Regions from separate parts of the Serratia symbiotica genome, predicted to be linked through region 3. Evidence: predicted binding sites of a transcription regulator. Region 3 holds the regulator's gene; each other region holds the start of a gene.
The links. The regulator PurR, encoded in region 3, represses purine synthesis genes. The targets are predictions, from matches to a motif close to CANGCAAACGTTTGCNTG.
Positions count from the first base shown of each region.

Region 1 (7,497 bases), 990 kb from region 3:
GTAACGCCACAGTGGCCAGCAAACGCCATCTCCACCAGCGTGACCAACAGGCCACCGTCTGAACGGTCGTGGTAAGCCAGCAGGACGCGATCGGCCACCAGTTGCTGCATGGCATTGAAAAAGCCCGCTAATTGCACCACGTTACGCACATCGGCGGGCTTGTCGCCCAGTTGACGGTAGACCTGCGCCAACGCGGTTGCACCCAGCGCGTTATGGCCGTTACCCAGATCGATCAACAGCAACGCGGTGTCGCCTTTGTCGGTGCGTAACTGTGGCGTCACGGTGTGACGCACATCTTCCACACGGGCGAAAGCGGTGATCACCAGCGACAGCGGCGAGGTCATTTCGCGTTGTTCGTTGCCTTCCTGCCAGCGGGTTTTCATCGACATCGAGTCTTTACCCACCGGGATAGTGATGCCCAGCGCCGGGCAGAGTTCTTCGCCCACCGCCTTCACCGCCGCATACAGGCCAGCATCTTCGCCTGGGTGGCCAGCAGCGGCCATCCAGTTAGCGGAAAGCTTCACACGCTTTAGCGCACCGATTTCGGTGGCGGCCAAGTTGGTCAAGGCTTCCCCTACCGCTAGGCGGCCGGAAGCAGCGAAGTCCAGCAGAGCAACCGGCGCACGTTCGCCAATCGACATCGCTTCGCCGTAATAGCTGTCCAAACTGGCAGTGGTGACCGCACAGTCGGCCACCGGGATCTGCCATGGGCCGATCATCTGATCACGTGCTACCATACCAGTCACGGTGCGATCGCCGATGGTGATCAGGAAGGTTTTTTCCGCCACCGCCGGCAAATGCAGCACGCGTTTTACCGCGTCAGCCAGCGTGATATTCTCACGTTGTAGTGGCTGGCCGTTGGCCTGTTGACTGGTGACATCGCGCGTCATTTTCGGCGTTTTGCCCAGTAGCACGTCCAACGGCATATCGATTGGCCGGTTGTCGAAGTGACGATCGTTTAACGTCAGATGTTGCTCTTCAGTGGCTTCACCGATCACCGCATAAGGCGCACGCTCGCGGCGGCAAATGGCAGCAAACTGTGCCATCTGTGCTGGCGCAATCGCCAGCACGTAACGCTCCTGCGATTCATTACACCATACTTCCAGCGGGTTCATGCCCGGTTCATCATTGAGGATGTCGCGCAGTTCGAAACGCCCGCCACGGCCACCATCGCTCACCAGTTCTGGCATCGCGTTGGACAGGCCGCCCGCGCCAACATCGTGAATAAAGAGGATCGGATTTTGCTCGCCCATTTGCCAGCAGCGGTCGATAACCTCCTGACAGCGGCGCTCCATTTCTGGGTTGTCACGCTGCACCGAGGCAAAGTCCAGATCGGCATCGGACTGGCCGGAATCCATAGAGGAAGCGGCACCGCCGCCCAAGCCAATATTCATCGCCGCCCCCCCCAGCACGACCAACTTGGCCCCGACGGTGATTTCCCCTTTCTGCACATGGCCAGCACGGATGTTGCCGATGCCACCCGCCAACATAATAGGCTTGTGATAGCCGCGCAGTTCGACACCGTTGTGGCTGTTGACCTGCTCTTCGTAGGTGCGGAAGTAACCGACCAGTGCCGGACGACCGAATTCGTTGTTGAACGCCGCACCCCCCAAGGGGCCGTCGGTCATGATGTCCAGTGCTGTGACGATGCGTTCCGGCTTGCCAAAATCCTGCTCCCACGGTTGTTCAAAACCGGGAATGCGCAGGTTAGATACCGAGAAACCTACCAGACCGGCTTTCGGCTTGGCACCACGGCCAGTGGCACCCTCATCGCGGATCTCACCGCCGGAGCCGGTAGCGGCACCCGGCCATGGGGAGATCGCCGTCGGGTGGTTGTGAGTCTCCACCTTCATCAGGATATGCGCCTGTTCCTGATGGTAATCGTACTGGCCGTTTTCCGGCGTGGCAAAGAAACGGCCAACCTGAGAGCCTTCCATCACTGCGGCGTTGTCTTTATAAGCCGACAGCACGTAGTCCGGCGTCTGCTCGAAGGTGTTCTTGATCATGTTAAACAGCGACTTCGGCTGCGGTTCACCATCAATGATCCAGTCAGCGTTGAAAATCTTGTGGCGGCAGTGCTCAGAGTTGGCCTGCGCGAACATGTACAGTTCGATATCCGTTGGGTTGCGCCCCAGAGCGATAAAGGCATTCAGCAGATAGTCGATTTCATCCTGTGCCAGCGCCAGCCCCAGTCCGACATTAGCCTGTTCCAGCGCGCTGCGCCCTTCGCCCACTACGTCTATCACTTGATGCCGCGCCGGTTGATGGTGTACGAATAACTGTTCAGCCTGTTGCAGTTCGCTAAAAACGGTTTCCATCATGCGATCATGCAGCAAGGCGGCGAGTTGCTGCCACTGGCCCCCCGTCAGCGTGGGTGCCTTGACGTAGAATGCCAAGCCGCGCTCCAACCGGACTACCTGCTGCAAACCGCAGTTGTGGGCGATGTCGCTTGCTTTGGAAGACCAGGGTGAAAGGGTGCCCGGACGCGGTGTCACCAACAACAGGCACCCTTCAGGGGCATGTTCGGCGAGAGAAGGCCCATACTTAAGCAGACACTGAAGCTTGGCGTGTTCTTCGGCACTTAGCGGTGCGCTCACATCAGCGAAGTGGACGTATTCAGCGTAGATATCATTGACCGGGAGTTGAGCGTCCTGGCAGCGGGATAGCAGTTTGGTAATGCGAAAAGCCGACAAAGCGGGCGAACCACGCAGTATTTCCATAATCAAAATTCTCTCGTCTTTGAAGCCACTGACTTCAGCACTTCATTGGGCGCAACAGGGAAAAACGCGCGTCATTATAGAGAATCCGCGCCTGCGACGAAACCGTTTGCGTAGCGATTATTGATAAAAGCTATTTGTTCCATCGGGTAGTCATAGCATGTCAATAAAGTTGCACGTTGGCGTTTTGTTGCGCAAAATGCCCCGGCACTGGTGATTTAACTATAAGAAAAGGTGGGATTGTCATCATCAGTGTCCTTGTACCACTACTGGATAACTATTTGAAACGCATCAAAATAAACTATATTCTCGTCGGTGCTATTACCTTGCTTTTAGCGCTCGCCCTGTGGCCCAACATCACTTGGCACGGTGGCCAAAGGGGGCAACTCGCCGCGATCAAATCCCGCGGTGAGTTGCGAATCAGCACGTTAAACTCACCGCTCACCTATTTCACCACCAAACAGGGCGCGGGGGGGCTTGACTATGAGCTGGCGAAACACTTCGCCAACTACCTTGGGGTCAAGCTGGTGGTGATCTCGCAGCAAAATATCAACGATATGTTTAACGACCTCGATGAAGATAACGCCGATCTGCTGGCAGCCAGCCTGAACTATAATCCAGAGCGCCTTGCCAGTGCGCGCATTGGCCCAACCTACTATTCCGTTTCCCAGCAGTTAGTGTACCGTTTGGGTAGCCCACGGCCAAAAAGCTTCGCGGATATCAAAGGCAAGCTGGCGGTGGCCTCCGGTTCCGCGCACATCAGCACGCTGAAACAGCTTAAGCGGGATAAATTCCCAGATCTCAAATGGCAAACTGCCAGCGACCTCACGTCAAAGGAACTGCTGGAACAGGTAGCCGATGGCAAGTTGGACTATACCCTCGGCGATTCAGTGACCATTGCCCTATTGCAGCGCGTCCATCCGCAACTGGCGGTGGCGTTTGATGTCACCGATGAACAGCCGATCACCTGGTATCTGAAGCGCGGTAACGACGATAGCCTATATGCGGCGATGTTGGACTTCTTCAACCAGATTGTGGACGATAACACCCTGGCTCGGCTGGAAGAAAAATATCTCGGCCACGTCGGCAGTTTTGACTACGTTGACACCAAAACCTTTTTATCCGCTATTGATGTGATCCTACCCAACTTTCGTTCACTATTTGAAAAATACGCCAAGGAGATCGACTGGAAGCTACTGGCGGCCATCGCCTATCAAGAGTCGCACTGGGATCCGCAGGCCACCTCACCCACCGGGGTACGCGGCCTGATGATGCTGACCCGCGCCACCGCCGATAGCCTTGGGGTAAACGATCGCCTCGATCCGCAGGAGAGCATTCAGGGCGGAGCGCTCTACCTGCAACGGCTGATGGCTAAGGTGCCGGACAGCGTGCCGGTAGACGAACGCATCTGGTTCTCATTGGCGGCCTACAACATGGGCTGGGGTCACATGCTGGACGCCCGCAAACTGACCAAAATGCAACAGGGCAATCCAGACAGTTGGCTCGATGTCAAACAGCGCCTGCCGATGCTCAGTCAGAAGCGTTACCATTCGCAACTGACCTACGGTTACGCCCGTGGGCGCGAGGCTTATAACTATGTAGAAAACATCCGCCGCTATCAGGTTAGCCTGGTTGGTTATCTGCAAGAAAAAGAAAAGAAGGCAGCGCAAGAAGCCGCCAACCAGGAAGCAATGGGAAGAGCCTATCCGGCCATTGCGCCGGAATTGGTGATTGACTACTGATCCGGTTTGTTGCCCACGCGTTGCACTTGCTTCAGCGCCTTTTTCTGCTCACGGCGCAAGCGAAAAAAGTGGCTCAGCATCGCGGCACACTCGTCCGCTAGCACGCCTGAGGCGATCTCCACCTGATGATTCATGCCCGGATGGCGCAAAATATCCATCAACGAACCAGCCGCGCCGGTTTTCTCATCGGCTGTACCATACACCAGCCGACGAATGCGACTGTGCACCATCGCGCCGGCGCACATCACACAGGGCTCCAGCGTGACGTATAGCGTGGCGTTCAGTAAACGGTAGTTCTGCAACACCGCCCCACCTTGACGCAGCGCCATAATTTCCGCATGGGCGGTGGGATCGTGACGGCCGATTGGCCGGTTCCAGCCTTCGCCAATCACCTGATTATCCAACACCAGCAACGCCCCTACCGGCACTTCGCCTTCTTCCTGCGCGCGCAGAGCCAGTCGCAATGCCTGACACATCCAGTATTGATCGCTATATTTAGTCATCATCAAGTTCCTCGTGCGCTTTTGCGGCGGGCATTATACACACTAGACTATGTCCCGTAATGGGTCGTGGCGGAATTGCAGACCCAAAAGCCCGTATCAAGGCGGAAGGTGCCGGGCATAGCGGGCCGACAACGCGAGGTATGGGCTTTTGGGACGCGCCCCGAAGGGCTGGGCCACATGAACGCGTCTCTCGGTGACGCACCGCTTATTTGGCCAGCCCAGGTCTTGCTGCGCGTTCAAATGACCGCCAGCAGCGCTCACGGACAATTGCCGGACGCAGCCTAAACCTCTTTGTCTCAGCTACTCGTCTATGACGGGCCGAATATCACTGTTGTGCAGGGAAAGAAAACATGAAACTCAGTAAAAAGAACGCCGCCATCGTGCGTAATGTACTGGACGGCTGGGTGAAAGAAGGCGCACTGACGCAGCAGCAGTGGCAGCAGTGGCAGCAGCAGGTAGAAGTGCAACCTTTCGACTGGCGGCGTCTGGCACGCTATGCATTCCTCGCGGCCCTGGCCTCGCTGGTTATCGCCTTCACCAGCCTATTCAACGACAGCGATTTGCTGGCATGGTTGAGTGGGCTATTCCGCTTCGATGTACTGGCACGCATGGTAATTGCCAGTGTGTTGGCGGCTTTGGCCTATGCCTGGGCGCTGCGCCGCCGTCGATTTCATCCAGAAAAACGCTACGGCAATGAAGCGGCACTATTTATCGCCGTGCTGCTCACCGCCTGCGCCCTGTGGCAAATGGGCGTGTGGCTGGACAACGGAAGTGGTCGGGTTTCCGTGCTACTGATACTCGCTACGCTGCTGTATGGGACGATCGGTTGGTTTGCCCGTTCTGGGCTAGTGTGGGGGGGCGCCCTGCTATCGCTCGGCAATGCCTTTGGCGCAGAAACCGGCTATATATCCGGCTGGGGTGCCTATTGGCTCGGCATGAGCTATCCGATCCGCTTTATCGCTTTCGGCGTGGTATTGATCGCCACCGCGTTACTGCTGCAACCCCTGTTAGCCCGGCGTGGGTTGGATAGGGTTACGCTGGCAATGGGGCTACTGTATTTGTTTATCGCTCTGTGGCTGCTGTCGATCTTTGGCAACTACGGCGATCTCGACAGTTGGTATCGCGTGCGTCAAATTAGGTTGTTCCACTGGAGCCTGTTATTCGGTCTGGTTGCCACAGCGGCTATCTGGCTGGGGCTGAAGCGCGACGACACTATGTTGCGCGGGTTCGGCCTGACCTTCCTCGGCATCAATCTCTATACCCGGCTGTTCGAATTCTTCTGGGACAGCACGCCGAAGGCGATTTTCTTCGTGCTGCTCGGTCTGAGCCTGTGGGCGTTGGGGCATTATGCCGAGAAGATCTGGCAGTTAGGACGCGGGGCGCAGGATGTGACCGAAGACGGTTAGCCACAATAAAGGGCGGATAGTCCGCCCTTTAAACTACGGCCCCCTGTCTCTGCTTGTCGCTCAGACGCTATTTCTCAGGATCGTTGAATCCCATTATCCAGGTGAAAATGAACCCGACGATAACCGTAATCACCATCCCCGCCAGATACAGCATCACCTTCCCTGAGACGATGGTTAACGTCAAAGGCAAACCTGATATACCGAAAGTGATCACCGTCGCCACTTTCTAATAGCTGATCAATGCGCCGCCCACCGCGCCAAAATCTGTGTTGCCAGTGTCGTTGTCTTGTCCATCGCCCGATTTAACAGGTTAACGCTGCGCGCAAATAGCCGCCGTGCCGTTGCAACCGCTGTACCGCTTCCACGGCGCTGAGGCCTGCCAGGATCATCAGGATCGCCGGTTTGACCTCAAAATCGGTCTGAGCCAACGCGGCTTCCGCCTGGCTAGGCTGTGCGCCGGTGGCTTCTACCACGATACGGCAAGCGCGATCCACCAGTTTGATGTTGGTGGCCTTAACATCCACCATCAGGTTCTGATAAACCTTGCCGAGCTTAACCATCGCGCCAGTCGATAGCATATTCAGCACCAGCTTCTGCGCGCTGCCAGACTTAAGACGCGTCGATCCTGTCAGGGCTTCCGGGCCGACCACCGGGGAAATCGCCACCTGCGCTTCATGGGCGAGCGGCGAATCGGGGTTGCAGGAGATCGCCGCCGTCGGGCAGCCTAACTGACGCGCATAACGTAGTGCACCGATCACATAGGGCGTGCGGCCAGATGCCGCCAGCCCCACCACCATGTCGGAGGCAGTCAGGTTCAGTGCCTGTAGATCCGATACGCCTAAGGAAACATCATCCTCCGCACCCTCCACCGCTTTCAGCAGTGCGCCGTAGCCACCGGCAATCAGACCCACCACCCTGCCATACGGCACGCCGAAGGTCGGCGGACATTCGGACGCATCCAGCACCCCAAGACGCCCGCTGGTGCCAGCCCCCAGATAGATCAAGCGCGCACCCGCTTTCAGCGCCACAACGGCCAGATCAACCGCTTGGGCGATTTCTGGCAGCACCTTTTCAACCGCCTCTGGCACCTTGCGGTCTTCCTGATTAAAACAACGTATCATCTCCAGCG
Region 1 covers NZ_CP050855.1:2,225,615-2,233,111, forward strand. Annotated here, with positions in the region: gene purL (phosphoribosylformylglycinamidine synthase) at 1-2,720, opposite strand, end outside; gene mltF (membrane-bound lytic murein transglycosylase MltF) at 2,999-4,459, shown strand; gene tadA (tRNA adenosine(34) deaminase TadA) at 4,453-4,962, opposite strand; gene SYMBAF_RS11155 (hypothetical protein) at 5,313-6,368, shown strand; partial or broken gene SYMBAF_RS11160 (PTS transporter subunit EIIC) at 6,436-6,627, opposite strand; gene murQ (N-acetylmuramic acid 6-phosphate etherase) at 6,671-7,497, opposite strand, start outside.
Region 1: a site for PurR is predicted at 2,816-2,833, ahead of purL (phosphoribosylformylglycinamidine synthase). Genes of this name have one in related genera too.

Region 2 (7,497 bases), 1.4 Mb from region 3:
CGCCGTTGATCATATCGCTGGCATTGAAGTTCAGCGAACCGTCCTGGCTGCGCCAGTCGCCCTGTCCAAAGCTGATATTTTGTAGCGAAAGGTCGACGTTATTGAACGCCCATTCCTTACCTTCCAAGCGTGCATCGATCAGGTCAACGTGTTTGAGGGTGAATGTTGGCAACGTACTGAAGCGTTGCATCAACTGTTCCAGTGTCAGCGGCGTTTGCATACGCACACCGCTCAACCGCAGACGTTCTACCTGCCAACTGCCGTTGGCGGCGCGGCTGGCGGCTCCGGTCAGGTTGCCCTGTGCCAGATCAGCACCGACGTTGTTTAGCAGGAGCTGGTTGTGCTTCAGTTCACCCTGTATTAACACCTGCGAGGCCGGGATGCCGTTTAGCGTCACCGAGCCAGCGCTAAATTGAAATTGGTTGTTCTCCCCAAATAAATGGTTGGCCTTAGGTTGCCAGGGCGTGATGCCGGCATTGACCTTTTGCGCGTTGAGCTGCCAGTGCTCATCGCTAGAATGCAGCGCCATGTTGCTCAGTTGTAACACATCAGCTTGCAGCGGTAGCGCTGTCGCCTGTGGTTGGATGTTCAGGGTGCCATCGTGTAGCGTGACGTGGTGAAAATAGCGCGGTTCGGTGATCTGGCGCAGGCTGAGGCCAAGATCGATCCGCTTGGCGACCAACGCTTGGTTGCTCCTCGTCAGTTGGACGTCCTCCAGCCTAATTTGATCCGGTTGCTGCCACGAGTACGAAATTTTCCCCACTGAAAAGCGGTATTCATTATTGTCGCTGATCCAACTGCTCAGACAGCCTGCCGCCCAGCGGGTTTGCCCAACCATGAACAGCAGCATGATGGCCAGCAGCGCGAGCAGCAGCAACGTCAACAACAATTTCCTGATAAACTTCATTGCCTATACCCGTAGCGGTCAAAAAGATACCCTGTTTATGCCGCAATTGGTCGGGCAGCTCAAGGGCAATGATCTGATAAAAAATAAGAAAATGGTCGTGAGCGGCCGTTTAATCAAAATCGGGGTTTTTGTGCTCGTGCGGAAACACCAGGTTTAGCACGATGGCGGTAATGCCGCCGGCGGCAATGCCGGAAGACAGCAAAGTTTTCAGCCAGTCCGGCGCGAATTGCAAGATCAACGGTTGCTGGGATACGCCCATGCCAACGGCCAGCGACAGCGCCATGATCATGATGGCACGGCGGTTCAGGCGTTCGCGTGACACAATACGTACACCGGAGGCGGCGATGGTGCCGAACATCACGATGGTAGCACCGCCGAGCACGGGTTCAGGAATATGCTGGACGCAACCCGCTACTGCCGGGAACAGCCCTAATGCCATCAGCATCAGCGCCACCACAAAGCCAACGTAGCGGCTGGCAACGCCGGTCAGTTGGATCACCCCATTGTTCTGGCCGAAACAAGAGTTGGGGAAGGTGTTGAACACCGCCGATAACATAGAATTCAGGCCGTTGGCAAGCACACCGCCTTTTAGACGCTTCATATACAGCGGGCCACTGACTGGCTGTTCGGAGACATCGGAGGTGGCAGTGATGTCGCCGATGGTTTCTAGCGAAGTAACCATAAAGATCAGCATCAGCGGCAGCAGCAAGTTCCAGTCAAAACCCAGGCCATAGTAAAGCGGTGTTGGCAGGGTGATGGTTGCCGTCTGGGACACCCGTTCACTGGCGGGTAGCATGTCCATCGCCCAAGCCAGCAGGTAGCCGACCACCATGGCGATCACCAGCGAGGCAACGCGCAGGTAGGGATTGCGCTGCCTGTTTAGCAAGATAATCACCACCAACACCGCACCGGCCAGCAGCAGGTTTTTCGGCGCGCCGAAACTGTGATTGTTCATTGCGGCATAGCCGCCACCGATGGAGGTCAGCCCTACTTGAATCAACGACAGGCCGATAATCATTACCACGATGCCGGAGACCAATGGAGTAATGATGCGGCGTGCCAGATACAGCACCCTTGACAGTAGGATCTCGGTGCAGGAGGCGACCACCAGCGTGCCGAACAGCGCGGCCATCATGGTCGGCACCTCTGCACCGCCGTTTTTCAACGCCAGGCCACCCATGATCAGCGGCGAAACAAAGTTAAAGCTGGTGCCTTGAATCGATAGCAGACCGGAACCCACCGGCCCCCAGGTTTTGATTTGCAGTATAGACGCCAGACCGGAAGCAAACAGCGACATGCTGATGATGTGCTGAGTATCCTGCGCCGGTAAACCCAGCGCTTGGCAGATCAGCAGAGCCGGGGTGATCACCGCCACAAACATCGCTAACAGATGCTGACCGGCGGCAAACAGCGTTTGCGGCAGTGGTGGGCGATCTTCCAGGCGATAAATCAGTTCACTGGTACGAGGGGGAGCGGCGTCTTTTTGCGCAGCATCAAGCTCGGAAGATGGCAAGGTCATGGTGTAGCGTTTCCTGAACGTCAAAGAGGGTATTTTAATGAACCGCTGTGTAAAAGCAAACGGTTGCGCCTAACAGCCTATCCCAGTCAGCGTACATTGTTGCCGCCCGTTTTCACAGGGACAGTGCGCAACAACCGGCGCGTACAGGGGGTACGTGAGGAGGGTGAGCACTGTCCAGGGCCAAAATGACGAATAAAATAGCCTTATGGGATAGGTTCTAAATATTCTGCAACGCCTTGGGGGTAGAAGTTGCATTTTAATTTCCTTTTTCTTGTCTTGTCTGCTGAGGATCTTTTTATGCGTTAGAATAGCGCACCTTTTCTGGTAGCCAGCGCTCGATTAGCGCACGGGCGAGTTCAGGGTGCTGCTGATGGATATGGCGAGCGATGCGTTGCACTTCCGGGATCATTGCCTGGTCACGCAGCAAATCCGCCACTTTGAATTCGGTGCTGCCGGTCTGACGGGTGCCGAGTAGCTCGCCGGGGCCGCGAATTTCCAGATCACATTGGGCGATCACAAAGCCATCGTTGCTATCGCGCAATACTTGCAAGCGCTTTTGCGCCATTTTACTCAGCGGCGTCTTGTACAGCAGTACGCAGTGTGAGGCCACAGCGCCACGTCCTACACGGCCGCGCAACTGGTGCAACTGCGCCAGCCCCAGCCGTTCCGGGTTCTCAATGATCATCAAGCTGGCGTTCGGCACATCGACGCCGACTTCGATCACTGTGGTAGCGACCAAAAGCTGTAGCTCGCCCTGTTTAAAAGACTGCATCACCGCCTGTTTTTCCTGTGCTTTCATGCGGCCATGCACCAGCGCTACTTTCAGTTCAGGCAGCGCGGCTTTCAACTCTTGCCAAGTGACTTCCGCCGCCTGCGCTTCAAGCAATTCGGATCCTTCGATCAGCGTACAGACCCAATAAGCCTGTCGGCCTTCTTCCATGCAGGCGTTTTTCACCCTCTGGATAATGTCGGCGCGCCGGGTATCGGGAATCGCGACGGTGGTGACCGGCGTCCTGCCCGGTGGCAACTCATTGATGACTGAGGTATCAAGATCGGCATAGGCAGTCATCGCCAGCGTGCGCGGGATCGGCGTGGCGGTCATGATCAACTGGTGGGCGTGGAAGCCTTGATCTTCGCCCTTTTCCCACAGTGCCAGCCGCTGATGCACGCCAAAGCGGTGTTGTTCATCGATGATGATCAGAGCCAGGCCGTTGAACTGCACCTGTTCCTGGAAAATAGCGTGTGTGCCGACCACCATCGACACTTGGCCGCTGGCGATGGCTTCCTGTTGTGCGATGCGTGCTTTGCCTTTCTGTTTGCCAGCCAGCCAGCCGACTTCCAGGCCCAACGGCTCGAACCACTGGCGGAAATTGGTGGCGTGCTGCTCGGCCAGCAACTCGGTCGGTGCCATCAGCGCCACCTGCTTGCCGTGTGCGATGGCGCGCAAGGCTGCCAGCGCCGCCACCAGCGTTTTGCCGGAGCCAACGTCACCTTGCACCAGTCGCATCATCGGAAAGGTCTTTTGCATATCGGCTTCGATATCGGCTACTACCCGTTCCTGCGCGCTGGTCGGTGAGAATGGCAACTGGGCAAGGAAGGGTTTTTTTAATCGGTTATCCGGCAGCAATGGCAACGCCTGATAACTTTGCGCACCGGCACGCACTGTCAGCATGCTGAGATTGTGTGCCAGCAGTTCTTCGAGGATCAGGCGTCTTTGCGCGGGATGCTTGCCCTGTTCCAGATCTGTTAGCTGGATAGCTGGCGGTGGGCGGTGCAGGGTGTGCAGTGCTTGCGGTAAGCTCATTAGCTCACCTCTTACCTCTGGTGGCAGCAGTTCGGTGATGGTACAGGTATCCAGCAGTTCCAGTGCCTGATCGGTCAGCTTGCGCAGCATGGCTTGCCTGATGCCTTCGGTAGTCGGGTAGACTGGGGTCAGTGATGCCTGCAAATCAATTTCGTTGCTTTCTCCCTGAATGCGGTATTCCGGATGGATGCTCTCCGCGCCGTGATTGCCGCGTTTTATCTCACCGTAGGCGGTCACACGGCGGCCGATGGCCAGGCTATTTTTCATCGCCGCGTTGAAATTGAAAAAGCGCAGGGTAAGAATGCCCGTGCCATCACTGATTTGGCAGGTCAGCATGCGCCGACGGCCAAAGCTGGTGTCGCTGCGCAGTATTTCCCCTTCTACCGTGGCGTAGATGCCTGGCAGCAGGTCGTTTATCGGGTAAAGCCGAGTGCGATCTTCGTAGCGCAGCGGCAGGTGAAACAGTAGATCCTGAATGGTTTCCAAGCCGATTTTGGCTAGTTTGCCCGCCTGGCTGGCACCAATCCCAGAAAGCGTGGTGAGCGGTACAGCATTCAGTAGGCGGCCTTTCATTGACGCACCGTTGCTTGCATGGCCGCCCACCATTCGGTCTCAGCAACCACCTGGCCCCGGTCATCAATATGCGGTCTCGGCAACCCTTTGCGTTTGGCTACGTTGGCCAGCACGGGATAGCCGCCTTCAAATAGCAAGCGCTGCTGTTCTTCTTCGTCCAGCATGCTGCGATCGCGGTGGTACAGGCCAGCGTTTTGCCGCTGGCGCTGCGCTTCATACATGATCAAGGCCGAAGCCACGGAAACGTTGAGTGATTGCACCATACCGATCATCGGAATGATAATGTCCTGATCGGCCAGCGCTAGTGCTTCATCGGTCATCCCCGTTTTTTCCTGGCCGAGTAGCACGCAGGTTGGGCGGGTGTAATCCACCTCGCGGAAATCGACCGCGCGGGAAGAAAGGTGGGTTGCCAGCACTTGCATGCCTTGGGTTTTCAGATGGTTCACGGCGTCAGAGATGGTGTGGTGGGTTTTGACGTTGACCCAATTGTTGCTACCAGCGGCGCAGGAAACCAGCGTGCGCATGCGTGTGGTTGACCACACGGCATGCACTTGATGTACGCCAACGGCATCGGCGGTGCGGATAATAGCGGAGACGTTATGTGGCTTGAGTACTTGCTCCAGACAGACCGTCAGATCTGGCTGCCGGGTAGCAAGTATTTCACTAATCCGCGCATAGCGTTCAGGACTCATAAGCGCTAGTTTCGGTTGCGGTTAACTTTGATCACATCTGGCATGATACGGATTTTACGCATAATGTTTGCCAAATGGATGCGATCACGGGTGGTCAAACGGATAAAGATGCTATAAACTCGGCCATCTTTTTCTTCGGTATTCAGGTTCTGTATATTAGACTTGGCCGCGTTGATGACAGCCGTCAGGTTGGCTAGCGCCCCCTGATGGTTAAACATATCCACTTTGATCTCAGCGATGAATTCCTGCTCAATCTCTTTATCCCACTCGACCGCCATGAATTTCTCAGGCTCTTTTTGGTAGCCTCGGATATTACGGCAGGACTCATGGTGGATCACCAGCCCTTTGCCTGGGCTGACGTGGGCGATAATCGGGTCGCCGGGAATGGGGCGGCAGCATTTGGCGAAGGTGATAAGTACACCGTCTGCGCCTTTGATAGCCAGGTTGCGCACGCCGGGGGAGGTGCTGCCCAGACTGGATTGATCGCCTTGTAGGTTTTTGGCCACCACCACGCTCATGGCATTGCCGAGGCCGATTTCCGCTAGTAAGTCGTCCAATGTCGCCAGCTTCATGCGTTCCAGCTCGTGCTGGATATTTTCCTGCGGGATCTCGGCCAGCTTACGGCTGCCGCTCAACGCATGGTTCAGCAGACGACGGCCGAGGCTGACAGAATCGTCGCGTTTGAGGTTTTTTAGCATCTGGCGGATTTTTGCGCGTGCTTTCGAGCTAACGACAAAATTCAGCCAGGCGGCATTTGGCCGTGCGCCCGGAGCGGTGATGATCTCCACCGTCTGCCCGCTGGTCAGCGACTGCGATAACGGGTACGGCTGGCGATCGACGCGTGCGCCAACGCAGGCATGGCCTATATCAGTGTGCACCGCAAAGGCGAAATCAACTGGCGTGGCCCCCGCAGGCAACTCGACGATGCGGCCTTCTGGGGTGAAAACGTAAATCTCATCCGGGAATAGATCGGATTTTACGCTCTCGATAAATTCAAATGAGCTGCCAGCGCTTTGCTGTAGCTCCAGCAGGCTCTGCATCCAGCGCTGTGCGCGGATCTGTGCGGTGGTGCCGGTTTCGCCCTGTTCTTTTTCTTTATAAGCCCAATGCGCGGCGACCCCCATCTCGGCCATCTGATCCATGTCTTCAGTGCGGATCTGTACCTCAACCGGCACGCCATGCGGGCCGATCAGTGATGTATGCAGCGATTGATAGCCGTTGGCCTTGGGAATAGCGATATAGTCCTTGACCCGCCCCGGACGCGGTTTATACAGGTTATGAACTTGGCCGAGCACCCGGTAGCAGGTATCCACTTCTTTCACAATTACCCGAAACGCGTAGATATCCATAATCGAATGGAAACGCTGTTCTTTGAGATGCATCTTGAGGTAGATGGAGTAGAGGTGTTTTTCCCGTCCACTGACGCGGCAGGGAATGTCGGCTTCGGTCAACCGTCCTTCGATCTCGCAGAGAATTTTCTGGATCATCTCCTTACGGTTGCCGCGTGCGGCTTTTACCACTTCCTTGATCACGCGGTAGCGGTTAGGGTATAGCGCCTCAAAGCCTAGCTCTTCCAGCTCGGTTTTTAGGTGGTGAATACCCAAGCGGTGGGCTAACGGGCTGTAGATTTCCAAGGTTTCACGCGCGATGCGCCGCCGTTTGTCGGGACGCAGCGAGCCAAGAGTGCGCATATTGTGCGTGCGGTCAGCCAGCTTGATCAGCACAACGCGGATATCCTCCACCATCGCCATGATCATTTTGCGGAAGTTTTCCGCCTGTGCTTCTTTTTTGTCCTGAAACTTCAGCTTGTCGAGCTTGGATACACCTTCAACCAGTTCGGCGACGCATTTGCCAAACAGCTGTTCCATATCTTGGTAGGTGGCTGGGGTGTCTTCGATGACATCATGCAGCAGGGCGGCCATTAGCGTCTCATGATCAAGACGCATCTCCGCCAGAATACAAGCCACGGCAACCGGGTGGGTAATGTAAGGTTCACCGCTGG
Region 2 covers NZ_CP050855.1:3,150,530-3,158,026, reverse strand. Annotated here, with positions in the region: gene SYMBAF_RS15625 (AsmA family protein) at 1-907, opposite strand, end outside; gene SYMBAF_RS15620 (nucleobase:cation symporter-2 family protein) at 1,017-2,426, opposite strand; gene recG (ATP-dependent DNA helicase RecG) at 2,722-4,803, opposite strand; gene trmH (tRNA (guanosine(18)-2'-O)-methyltransferase TrmH) at 4,800-5,495, opposite strand; gene spoT (bifunctional GTP diphosphokinase/guanosine-3',5'-bis pyrophosphate 3'-pyrophosphohydrolase) at 5,501-7,497, opposite strand, start outside.
Region 2: a site for PurR is predicted at 2,479-2,496, ahead of SYMBAF_RS15620 (nucleobase:cation symporter-2 family protein). Genes of this name have one in related genera too.

Region 3 (7,497 bases):
TCACCTGGAAGAACAGATAGCCCGGAGCGCCCCACATGATGGCATGCAGGTAGCCGAGTGCTTTGCTTGCCAATTGTGGGTCGATGCTATGCATGGTGTCGATGACCCACTTGCAGTTGTAAAGTAAAACGATCAGCAGCAGCGATACGCCGCCAGCTAACCAAAAGCCTTGCCGTACCTGATGGGCAATGCGATCGCGCCGGCCAGCACCGTTAAGCTGGGCAATCACGGGGGTTAATGCCAGCAGCAGCCCGTGACCGAACAGGATCGCAGGTAGCCAGATTGAAGTGCCGACCGCCACTGCAGCCATATCCGTGGCGCTGTAGGCCCCGGCCATAATGGTATCCACCACCCCCATGGCGGTTTGTGATATTTGCGCGATGATTACCGGGATGGCGAGAACCAATAAATTACGCGCTTCTAGGAAGTACTTCTGCACGCATACACCTTTCTGTTTTATTTATGAGTGGGAGGGTTGCCGTGAGCAGACAACAATAATTAAACTTTATCACAGTGGAATTTTGTCAAAAGAGTCTACCTATTCGGCGTGTTTAAGCAAATATTGCGATCAAAGAGTTTTCAGTGGGTTTGGTTTTACGCGTAAACTGGCATAAACGCGTTAACTCGTTCAGAAAAAAGAGGCATATATGTTCACCGGTATTGTACAGGGCACCGCACCCTTGGTCGCCATTGATGAGAAACCCAACTTCCGCACCCATGTGATTGAAATGCCTGCCGAACTATTGTCTGGGCTAGAGTTAGGTGCCTCGGTTGCCCATAATGGTTGCTGCCTGACGGTGACCGCCGTGGAAGGCACGCGCGTCAGTTTCGATCTGATCAAGGAAACGCTATGCCTGACCAACCTTGGCGAATTGGCGTTGGGTGACAGGGTCAACATCGAGCGTGCCGCCAGATTTAACGACGAAATTGGCGGCCATCTAATGTCCGGCCATATTATTTGCACGGCAGAAGTGGCCAAGATTTTGGCTTCGGAAAATAACCGCCAAATCTGGCTACGTATGCCCAATGCGTCACTGATGAAATATATCCTGCATAAGGGGTTTATTGGCATTGACGGCATCAGCTTGACCATCGGCGAGGTGGTGAATAACCGGTTCTGCGTGCATTTGATTCCCGAAACGTTAGAACGCACCACGCTGGGTAGAAAACGTTTGGGCGACAAAGTGAATATTGAGATCGACCCGCAAACACAGGCGGTAGTGGACAGCGTTGAACGGGTGCTCGCTAGCCGTGAAGCAAGGTTATCGGCGACGTTCAAGGACTGACAAGCTGGCGAGTAATAATGTATCACTATCAGTGGAGCAAACGGCTAACGTTTATCAGGAAACGCTGGTATTAGCGCACAGACGCCGTTTTATTGCCCGATAAATTAGCCCAGCGATTAATAGTGGGCTAGCAAATTCACGCCGTGCCGCCAACTGCTTTTCCTCGTTGTAGCCAATAGCCCACCGCAGCCAACACCACTGTAGAAAACATCACCGACACTGTCGCCAACAATGGCTGCGAGATAAATGCCGATACCAGCATGCTGGCGACAAAGCACAGACCGAGCTGCAAAGTGTTTTGCAACGCTGCGGCTTTGCCACTGCTTTCCGGAAATGCCATTAACGCATTCGCCACCATTATTGGATAGCCAGCACCATTAACCAAGGCCATGATGCAGAACGGGATCAACAAAGTGGTCAGGGTTGGTTCGCCCAGCATCGCCACTAGATACAGTGCTGCGATGCTTGCGCCATAAGTTACTAACAACCATGGCAGCAAGGTTTTACCCTTAATGCGATTTAGTGTGGTACGGTAGCCATAACCCCCCAACAGGAAAGCTAAGGTTTGCGGCATATAGCTTAGGCCAATATCATTTGGGCTGTAGCCCATATCGCTGAGGATAAACGGCGAACCGGTCAGCCAGGCGAAAAATCCGGCCGAACCGGCGGCGAACATCGCAACGTTGCCGCTGAACACGGGCGATTTGAACAACTGCCAGAAGCTGACACTACTGTTGCTTTGACCAGCTGCGTTTTCTGACCGGGTGCTTTTCTTCAGCAGTAATGTTGGTAGCAGTAGCAGGATGGAGAAGCCCAATAGCACGGCGAAGATCATGCGCCAACTTGTCTGGTTCAGCAGCCAGGCACCCATCAGCGGTGCCAACGCGGGGGATAACGCGACCAACGGCATGATCGTGGCGAATATGCGCCTGGCTTTGCCCTCACGGTAGCGGTCAACCACCAGCGCCTGCCAGGTAACAGCGGCGGAGCAGGCACCAATCGCCTGAATAAAGCGCAATAACCATAGCTGCACAGCATTTTGTACCCATAGCATGCCGAGGCAACCTAAGGCGAACAGCACCAAGCCGAGCAGCAGTACTGGCTTGCGGCCCAGATGGTCGGAAAGCGCACCCCACAGTAGCTGTGCAAAAGCGAAACCCGCTAGAAATACGCTCAGGCTGACACTGATCGCACCGGCAGAGATCTGTAATTCCTGCTGCATGGCACTAAAGGCAGGTAGGTACATGTCGGTGGCCAGATAACCCAATATGCTCAGGCCAGCGAGGTAACCCATAAAGCCAAAGGAATTTCGCATGGTATTTCTCGTTAATATTGTGTGATCGCAAGTTTTAGTGTCGAGAAAAGAACGGACACCGACTGGCGCAGTCAGTTGAACATCGTGGATGGCTATTTGCTCATACAGCAGGCGGTGTTTAACGGCGGTAGTCGATGAATGGGCCATCGGCCACCGAACGGCGTTCAAGCAGTTTCGGGTGCACTTCGATCACCTGTGACTCCTCACGTTTACTGATAATGCGATCCAGCAACATGCTAAACGCCATTTCACCTAGGCGTTCCTTCGGCTGATGGATAGTGGTCAGCGCCGGGGTGAAGTACCTGGCATTACGCACGTTATCATAGCCGATCACCGAAATATCCTGCGGCACACGTAGGCCCAGTTCGTCAGCGGCGCAGATGGCTCCCATCGCCATGATGTCGCCACCGCAAAATACAGCAGTTGGCCGTTGTTTTTGTGACAGGATTTGATGCATTGCCTGATAACCGGATTCTGGCTCAAAGTCGCCCTGAACGATCCACTCATTGCGCATCTTAATATTAGCTTCCTCCATGGCTTTCAGAAAACCCTGGTGACGCCCGCCACCGGTGTTGCGCACCAGTTGGCCCGGAATGGCACCAATATCACGGTGGCCGCGCTCGATCAGATAGCGGCCAGCCAAGTAACCGCCCTCGAAGGCATTGTCGACGATGGTATCAGTGAAATCCCCCCGTGCAGCCCCCCAATCCATCACCACCATGGGAATAGGGCGATATTCTTCCAGCATGCTCAACAGTTGTTCTGGGTATTCCGAGCACATTATTAGCAGGCCATCGACGCGCTTTTGTGCCAGCATAGCCAGATAGGCGCGTTGTTTGTTCAGATTATTGTGCGAGTTGCACAAGATCAGCGTGTAGCCCTTGCTATAGCAGCTATTTTCCACTGCTTCGATCACTTCAGCAAAATAGGGGGCCTCACTTGATGTGGCCAGCAGGCCGATCGATTTGGTGTGATTGACCTTCAGGCTGCGCGCCACGGCGCTTGGCGAATAATGCAACTCCTTGATTGCAGCACAAACGGCCGCTTGAGTTTCTTCGGCGACGAAACGAGTCTTATTGATGACGTGCGAAACGGTGGTAGTGGAAACGCCAGCGCGTTTGGCTACATCTTTGATCGTTGCCATATAATAAATGACTCCTGAACTCACATTTTACAATATGCAAGTATAATGTTAATCGTTTACCTGCGTAGATCCTTCTCCAGAAAAGCGAAAACTGAGTTTTTAGAGTTGTGGCCTTCGGCGCTTAGTCTGGGGGAACACATGCCGATACGCAGTTGTGAACTGCGAATTTTGTCGCATATTGAGCAAAAGTGGAAGAGGGAGTCGGCACTATAAACTGGGAATGATAATAAGATTTTATTGGCGAATTGTGAGAATATAATTTGGCACATTAATTGTGCGCCTTTTATCCTTGAAAAAGCCTCCCAGAGAAGGAATAGTGATGGATACTGACCTGAAGATGTCGTTGCTTGCCACGTTATGTGTGTTGGCGGTGATTATTGTTTTCTGTTTCACCGCTGTGCTGAACTGACCGCTAGCATTAAACCTAAATAAAGGCGCAGTTACTGTGCCTTATCCAGGGTTCTTCAACGCATGCACAGCGTTAGCGAATGGTTTGTGGCGTGACTACCCGGCGTGCACCGATGTAGTGATTCTGCCAATAGTCGTTGTTGAGTTGGCTGATGCGGATCTCTTCACCGGATCGCGGTGACTGTATAAATTTGCCATTGCCGAGATAGACCCCGACATGATCGGCTACGTTGTGATTGTGAATGCGAAAGAACACCAGATCACCGCTTTCCAGTTCGCTTTTCTTGATTGGCGCAGCATGGCGTAATTGGTACATTTCTTTGGTGGTGCGTGGCATCTTGATTTTCACCACATCTTTATAAGCGTAGTAAATTAGACCACTGCAATCAAAGCCGGTATGGGGTGAACTGCCCCCCCAGTGATAAGGCTTGCCCATTTGGCCCATCAGCTTGGCCATCGCCGTCTGTTTGGCATGCTGATAACGTTTTTTATGTGCCAGGCTGAGCTTCAATGGTTTTACATCGTGTGGGTGTATAGTTTTGGAAATACCGGGTTGACGTTGGTGGTCATAGCGCTTTTTGTCACCCTTTCTCGGTGGGACTACTTTAACAGTTTTGGCTATTTTCTGGGTTTTGGCCTTCAACGGTAACCTAGCGCTAACTTTTACTTTTTTTCTGACTTTCACCGCTTTTCTTTTCTGGGGGTCATCTGGTTGCGCTTCATTAGCAGCGTGACTTTTGCGCTGCTCGGTGGTAGTACGCGCCTGCGGTACAGCATGCGCTAGATTGAAGAAGAGTTGTGTAAGTAGCAGCATGGAAAGTATAAGAATTAAGCGCATGTCAACATCACCAACTTTGACTTTAAACGGATACCGAAGGCTGACAGTATTCCCGAATTTTTCCATATACAACAGCGAAGACATTATAAATAGTGATCCATATTGTGAGAAAAAGTTAACGGCATATTTTTTTATTTAAAATCAATTAATTAGTTTTTTAAAAACACGAACAGAATTTTGTGGATTAATTAAACACCGACTGAGGGGGGAAATTATGGGTTAAATGGTCGGATTAAAAATGTTATTCTGAATCCATATTTTAACCCGGAACGGTGTTTGCTGATAAGACGCGATCAGTAGCGGGTGATGCACTTGTAAAAGAGAGCATCTCTTATGACTACTACAGCCGTTAAAACAGCCCACATGATGCATGTGGTCGCTATGAGATGTCGATTGAGGAAACAAATAATGACGACAATGACGACGATTGAAAAAATTCAGCACCAGATCGCTGAAAACCCCATTTTGCTGTACATGAAAGGCTCACCAAAATTGCCAAACTGCGGTTTCTCTGCGCAGGCTGTGCAGGCGCTGTCTGCCTGCGGCGAGCGCTTTGCTTACGTGGATATTTTGCAGAACCCGGACATTCGTGCACAACTGCCTAAGTACGCTAATTGGCCGACTTTCCCACAACTGTGGGTAGACGGTGAATTGATTGGTGGTTGCGATATCATCATCGAAATGTATCAGCGTGGCGAACTGCAACAGCTTATCAAAGAAACAGCAGAGAAATACAGCGCGCAGCAAGACTCGCAGCCTTAATTGGCACGAGGTTTTTGTACCGCTATGTATGAGGTCGGGCGGTGCCAATGCAGACTGAGCCGCCCGACTATTGCTTAGCCGCCGAGATCGCCGAGGGTTAGTGGCCAGCCACCTAGACGTTTCCAGCGGTTAACTAGTTCGCAGAACAGTAAGGCGGTCTGCTCAGTGTCGTACAATGCTGAATGCGCCTGGCTACTGTCAAACGGCATACCAGCAGCGGTACAGGCTTTCGCCAGCACTGTCTGGCCTAGCACCAGCCCACTCAGCGCCGCAGTATCGAATGTGGCAAAGGGGTGGAATGGATTGCGCTTCAGGCTGGCGCGCTCGGCAGCAGCCATCAGGAAACTGTGGTCAAAGTTGGCGTTGTGCGCCACAATGATTGCCCGGTTACAGCCGCGATGCTTGATGCCAGCACGCACCGTTTTAAAAATGGCGTGCAGCGCATCATATTCACTGACCGCGCCACGCAGCGGGTTGTGCGGATCAATGCCATTGAATGCCAGTGCCTCCGGTTGCAAGTTAGCCCCTTCAAAAGGCTCGACATGAAAGTGCAGGGTTTCATCCTGCTGCAACCACCCCCCCTCATCCATTTTCAACGTAACGGCGGCAATCTCTAGTAATGCATCGGTTTTTGCATTAAAACCGGCAGTTTCTACATCTATAACTACGGGATAAAACCCACGAAAGCGGCCACTCAGGGCGTTAAGGTCACTTTTTTCGGCCATCAGTTTCTTATCTTCATCGGATGCAGCGCGCATTATGGCAAATTTTGCCACCGGTTGCAGGCGCTTATCACCTAGGTAAAAAAAGAAAGCTGCCATTGCACTCTGGATAAGTGTTATTTACCGAGGCCGTCACTGGCATGTTTATTCTCGATCAGTTCGATTTTATAGCCGTCTGGATCTTCGATAAAAGCGATGACTGTGGTGCCACCTTTGACTGGGCCGACTGCACGGATTATCTTGCCGCCGACGCTACACAAGTGGTCACATGTGGCTGCGACATCGTCCACGCCCAGCGCCAGATGCCCGAACGCAGTACCCATTTCGTAACTGTCTACGCCCCAGTTATAAGTCAGTTCAATTACTGCACCTGCGCTTTCATCACTGTACCCGACAAACGCCAGCGAGTATTTATATTCTGGATTCTCACTGGTACGCAGCAGACGCATGCCGAGCACCTTGGTATAGAAGTCAATCGCGCGTTGCAGATCACCGACGCGTAGCATGGTATGGAGTAAGCGCATAAATCCTCTGATTGGCTGTGGCGGACGCGGTGAAGAGAAGCCAGTATAGCTTCGTCGCACAAGGGGGTTCAATGTGAATCGAAGGATAATCTGGTGTGACGACGTCACTTTTACAAGCCGCAAGTCAACGATACTTTTGCAGCGTTGAAGGGCAGGCTCATGGCGTTAAAATCGCATCGGAGTTGTGACTAGGATGGGTCTTGCCAGCAAAATCGCCCATAGCAAGGTAACTCATGCGCTTGGAGAGCCTGGCAAAAGAAGGAAGCTTAATACTCAAGGTTTACTGATTAATTTAACCTACCTGTGATGTTATAAGTGCTTATTTTTCTAATTTTCCAATGAATTACAGTGTAATGCTAATGATCCAGGTAGAGACTTCGTCTTGGTATGTTCATTAGTAGTGCTTATAATAAGCGTCCTCAAAAAAACGCCAGCGCAAATGGCAAAGGTGTAGACGATCACTATTGAAAGATATTTTTATATCTCGCGCGATATTAA
Region 3 covers NZ_CP050855.1:1,230,666-1,238,162, reverse strand. Annotated here, with positions in the region: partial or broken gene SYMBAF_RS06265 (MATE family efflux transporter) at 1-439, opposite strand, end outside; gene SYMBAF_RS06260 (riboflavin synthase) at 648-1,286, shown strand; gene punC (purine nucleoside transporter PunC) at 1,423-2,601, opposite strand; gene purR (HTH-type transcriptional repressor PurR) at 2,720-3,745, opposite strand; gene cydH (cytochrome bd-I oxidase subunit CydH) at 4,065-4,154, shown strand; gene SYMBAF_RS06240 (C40 family peptidase) at 4,227-4,991, opposite strand; gene SYMBAF_RS06235 (Grx4 family monothiol glutaredoxin) at 5,409-5,753, shown strand; gene rnt (ribonuclease T) at 5,828-6,511, opposite strand; gene gloA (lactoylglutathione lyase) at 6,592-6,999, opposite strand.